DNA from 2 places in the Xanthobacter flavus genome. Region 2 is predicted to be linked to the other one. Evidence: predicted binding sites of a transcription regulator. Region 2 holds the regulator's gene; the other holds the start of a gene.

Region 1 (2,389 bases), 2.2 Mb from region 2:
GGCCGGTTCAGGCCGTCTCCAGCTCAAGGGTGAGCGTATCGATGGAGAAGGAACCGTCCGGCTCGAACTCGAAATGGGTTGCCACGTCCGCGCTCGCGCCGGCCATGAGGGAGCGTATGGCGGCCACGTGCAGTTCCGGCGTGCGGATGCGCGCCACCCAGGACCCGAACTCCAGCCTCAGGCGACGGTGCGCCGTGCGCACCACCCGAAACCCCGCCTCCTCGGCGGAGCGGGTCCATTCGGAGGCGCTGTAATCCCGCCCGTGGGAAGGATCGCGCAGCAGTTCGACGGTTTGCAGGAAGGTGTCCGCCACCGGCCATTCGGGGGCGATCACATCCATCATCACCACCTGCCCGCCCTCTTTCACCACCCGCCGCACCTCGGCGAGGGCGTGGGGCACGTCGCGCCAGTGATGGGCGCTGTAGCGCGAGGCGACCATGTCGAAGCTGGCGTCGGCGAAGGGCAGGCGCTCGGCGACGCCCTGCCGCGTGGCGATATTGGCAAGGCCGCGCGACTTGGCCTCGGCGGCGACGGCGCCCAGCATGTCCTCGGACAGATCGTAGGCCAACACCTCGCCCGCGAACGGCGCGGCGGTGAAGCTCACATGACCGCCGCCGCAGCCGAGATCGAGCAGCCGGGCGGGGCGCGCCTCTTCCACGAGGGCCTTGAGCGCATCGAGGTCGGCGCCGCGCGCATGGACGGCGCTCGCCACATAGGCAGCGGCCTGGGGGCCGAACATCTCGACCACATGCGCCTCGTGACTGCGCGCGCCTGCACCTTCGGCGGCCATGGCTGATCTCCCGTTTCTTCCGCCAGCATAGCCGCGGCGACGGCCGGCGCAAGCGCGATTGTTCCGCTTTCGTTCTTGCAGAGCAAAGCGGGCTTCGCTACCTTGGGATGCAGACGGGCAGCAGGCAGGGGGCGGCTGTGATCCAGCGGGTGGCAACAGTCGCGTTCGAGGGCGTCGAGGCGCGTCCGGTGGATGTGCAGGTGCATGTGGCCGCGGGCCTGCCGGCCTTCACCATCGTCGGTCTTCCAGACAAGGCGGTGACCGAGGCAAAGGAGCGCGTGCGCGCCGCGCTGATCGCCTCCGGGCTCGCTTTGCCCGCGCGGCGCATCACCGTGAACCTCGCTCCCGCCGACCTGCCCAAGGAAGGCTCCCATTACGACCTGCCGATCGCGCTGGGCCTGATGGCCGCCATCGGCGCCATTCCCGGCGATGCGCTGTCCGGCTTCACGGTGGTGGGCGAGCTGGCGCTGGACGGCGCCATCGCGGCAGTAGCCGGCGTGCTGCCGGCGGCGATCGGCGCCAATGCGCGCGGGCACGGCCTCATCTGCCCCGCGCCGTGCGGCGCGGAGGCCGCCTGGGCCAGCCCCGACATGGAGATTCTCGCCCCGCAGTCGCTGATCCAGCTCGCCAACCACATGACCGGCCGCCAGGTGATGAGCCGGCCCGAGCCGCGGATGAAGCCGCCCGGAGACACCATGCTCGACCTTCGCGACGTGAAGGGCCAGGAGACTGCCAAGCGGGCGCTGGAGGTGGCCGCGGCGGGAGGCCACAACCTCCTGTTCGTTGGCCCGCCGGGCGCGGGCAAGTCCATGCTCGCCCAGCGCCTGCCCTCCATCCTCCCGCCCCTGTCGCCGGCCGAGATGCTGGACGTGTCCATGATCGCCTCGGTGGCCGGCACCATCGAAGATGGAGCGCTGATGGACCGCCGGCCGTTCCGCGCGCCGCACCATTCGGCCAGCATGGCGGCAATGGTCGGCGGTGGCGCCAAGGCCAAGCCGGGCGAGGTCTCGCTCGCCCACAATGGTGTCCTCTTCCTCGACGAACTGCCGGAATTCACGCCGCAGGTGCTCGATTCGCTGCGTCAGCCGCTGGAGACGGGCGAGGTGCTCATCGCCCGCGCCAACCATCGCGTTACCTATCCGGCGCGCTTCCAGCTCATCGCCGCCATGAACCCGTGCCGCTGCGGGCGCGCGGGGGAGCCCGGTTTCACCTGCAAGCGCGGACCGCGCTGCGCCGACGAATATCAGGCGCGGCTCTCCGGGCCGTTCCTCGACCGCATCGACATCCATTTGGAGGTGCCGTCGGTCTCAGCCTCCGATCTTGTGCTGCCGGCGCCGGCCGAAGGCTCGCGGGAGGTGGCGGCGCGGGTCGCCATGGCGCGGGAGATCCAGCTGGAGCGCTATGCCGCCCTTGGCCGGCCGGATGTGCGCACCAATGCCGAGGCCTCCGGCCCGCTGCTGGAAGCTGTGGCGACGCCCGATTCGGCCGGCGCGATCCTGCTGCGCGATGCCGCCGACGCCATGCGGCTGAGCGCCCGCGGCTACCACCGCGTGCTGAAGGTGGCGCGCACGCTCGCCGATCTCGACGGCGCGGACGGGG
Region 2 (2,389 bases):
GGTGGTGATCCAGGAGAACGTCACCCGCGAGGGCGACACCATCACCACCACGGCGCCGACCGCAGCGCTCCGGAATGTGCGCAAGCGCGGCTGCGATTTTTCCGAAAGCACGCCTGGCCTCTTTGCCGGCCGCCGCCTGACCGGACGCGACATCATGCTCGCCGCCGCTATGGACCATGCGACGCTGCCGGTCGCCCGCCGCCCGCGCGTCGCGCTGCTGCAGACCGGCGACGAACTCGTGCTGCCGGGCCAGGGCACCGGCAAGGACAGCGAGATCGTTGTCTCCAACGCCTTCGGCCTCGCCGAGCTGGCCCGCCGCGCCGGGGCGGAGGTGACCGACCTCGGGCTCTTCAAGGACGATCTCGCCGCCATCCGGGCCGTGGTGGCGCGGGCGCTCTCCGGTGAATTCGATCTCGTGGTGTCCTCGGGCGGCGCCTCGGTGGGCGATCATGACCTCATGGCGCCGGCGCTGAAGGCCGAGGGGGTGGACCTCTCCGTCCACAAGATCGCGCTGCGCCCCGGCAAGCCGCTGATGTTCGGCCATCGGGGCGATGTGCGGGTGCTGGGGCTGCCCGGCAATCCGGTCTCCTCCCACGTCTGCGGGATGATCTACCTCGTCCCCCTCGTCCGCGCGCTCCAGGGCGATTCCCGCCCCGGCCCCGAGACCGTGCCGGCGCGCCTCGCAGCCAACCTGCCGGCCAATGACGTGCGGCGGGATTTCATGCGCGCCACCCTCGAACGCCGGCCGGACGGCACGATCCACGCCACGCCCTCACCCTCGCAAGACAGCGCCATGCTGAGCATTCTCGCTGCCGCCGACTGCCTTCTGGTGCGCCCGCCTTTCGCGCCCGAAGGCCGCGTCGGCGATGCGTGCGAGATTATTCTCCTCGACGATTGAGCGCTTAACGGGGCCTTCACCACTTGCGGAACACAAAAGGAACAGATAAAGACTGTTCATGATTTGTTTCGCGGCGCACCGGGCTGGATGCGCCTGAAATCGGGACCGGCCAGAGGCGCTGGCTCCAGACGGTGCGTGCAAGGAACGGGGCCAGGGAATGCTCACTCGGAAGCAATACGACCTTCTGCGCTTCATCCATGAGCGGCTGAAGGAAACCGGTGTTCCCCCCTCCTTCGACGAGATGAAGGAGGCTCTGGACCTGCGCTCCAAGTCCGGCATCCATCGTCTGATCACCGCTCTGGAAGAGCGCGGCTTCATCCGCCGCCTGCCCAACCGCGCCCGCGCGCTGGAAGTGGTGCGCCTGCCCGACAGCGTGGCGCCGGGCCTTGCCTCCGCCCGCTCGGCGGGGCGTGGCTTCTCCCCGTCCGTCATCGAGGGCAGCCTCGGCAAGGTGCGCCCGGTGCCCGAGGATGATGAGGCGGGCCAGGTGGTCTCGGTGCCGGTCATGGGCCGCATCGCCGCCGGCACGCCCATTTCCGCCATCCAGAGCCGCAGCCACACCCTGAACATCCCGCCCGAGATGCTGGGCAGCGGCGAGCATTTCGCCCTTGAGGTGCGCGGCGACAGCATGATCGAGGCCGGCATCCTCGACGGCGACACGGTCCTCATCCGCAAATGCGATTCCGCCGACACCGGCGACATCATCGTCGCGCTGGTGGACGACGAGGAAGCCACCCTCAAGCGCCTGCGCAAGAAGGGCGCCTCCATCGCGCTCGAGGCCGCCAATCCGGCCTATGAGACGCGCATCTTCGGTCCCGACCGCGTGCGCATCCAGGGCCGCCTCATCGGCCTCATGCGCCGCTACTGATCCTTATTTCTCCTGCGGGAGATCCGGAACGGGGTGAGGGGCGCGGCGGTCCACGCTCAACGGGCGCCTGCGCTTTCCTGAAGGCGTTGCCCCTCACCCCGACGCTTTGCCGGCATGTCACGGAGCCATTGCATCCGCCTGCGGATCGCCGGCATCGGCGGCGCCGGGTTCGGATGCGGGCTCCGGCGGCAAGGGCGCCATCCAGGGGCGGGATACGGCGGCCTTCCGGCTTGGCTCGGCGACGAGCGTGCCATCGCGGAGGGAGAAGGCGAGCGTTCCCGTCCGCACCAGCTTTTCCAGCGTCAGCACGTCCGCCGGGCACGCGCGCGGTGGGGCATCGCGGGTGACAACCATGCGGGAATTCAGGCAATCCGCCTCCAGGCTTTCGGCACGTCGGGACACGGCGATGGTGCCGCCGCCGGGCAGCGGCGCAGTGCAGCCCAGGGGATCGCAGGTGAAGCCGGCGGCAAGGTCCCTGGTTCCGGCCGTGCGGCGGTCCCCCTCCCGCGTCAGCCACTGCTCCACCACCAGCTTCTGGCCGGAGGCGCCGAGCACCGAGAGGCGTCCGTCCGGCATCCGCACCGCCACCGTCTGCGCATCGGGCGCGACGAGGAGATCCGGCC

The links. The regulator LexA, encoded in region 2, represses DNA repair genes until DNA is damaged. The targets are predictions, from matches to a motif close to TGTTCNNNNTGTGTTCNG.
Region 1: a site for LexA is predicted at 850-867, ahead of J2126_RS13240 (YifB family Mg chelatase-like AAA ATPase). Genes of this name have one in related genera too.

The regions. Positions count from the first base shown of each region.
Region 1 is NZ_JAGGML010000001.1:2,749,890-2,752,278, reverse strand. It holds gene J2126_RS13250 (polyhydroxyalkanoic acid system family protein) at 1-1, shown strand, start outside; gene J2126_RS13245 (class I SAM-dependent methyltransferase) at 8-790, opposite strand; gene J2126_RS13240 (YifB family Mg chelatase-like AAA ATPase) at 928-2,389, shown strand, end outside.
Region 2 is NZ_JAGGML010000001.1:4,925,763-4,928,151, reverse strand. It holds gene J2126_RS23090 (molybdopterin molybdotransferase MoeA) at 1-898, shown strand, start outside; gene lexA (transcriptional repressor LexA) at 1,056-1,766, shown strand; gene J2126_RS23080 (ComEC/Rec2 family competence protein) at 1,884-2,389, opposite strand, start outside.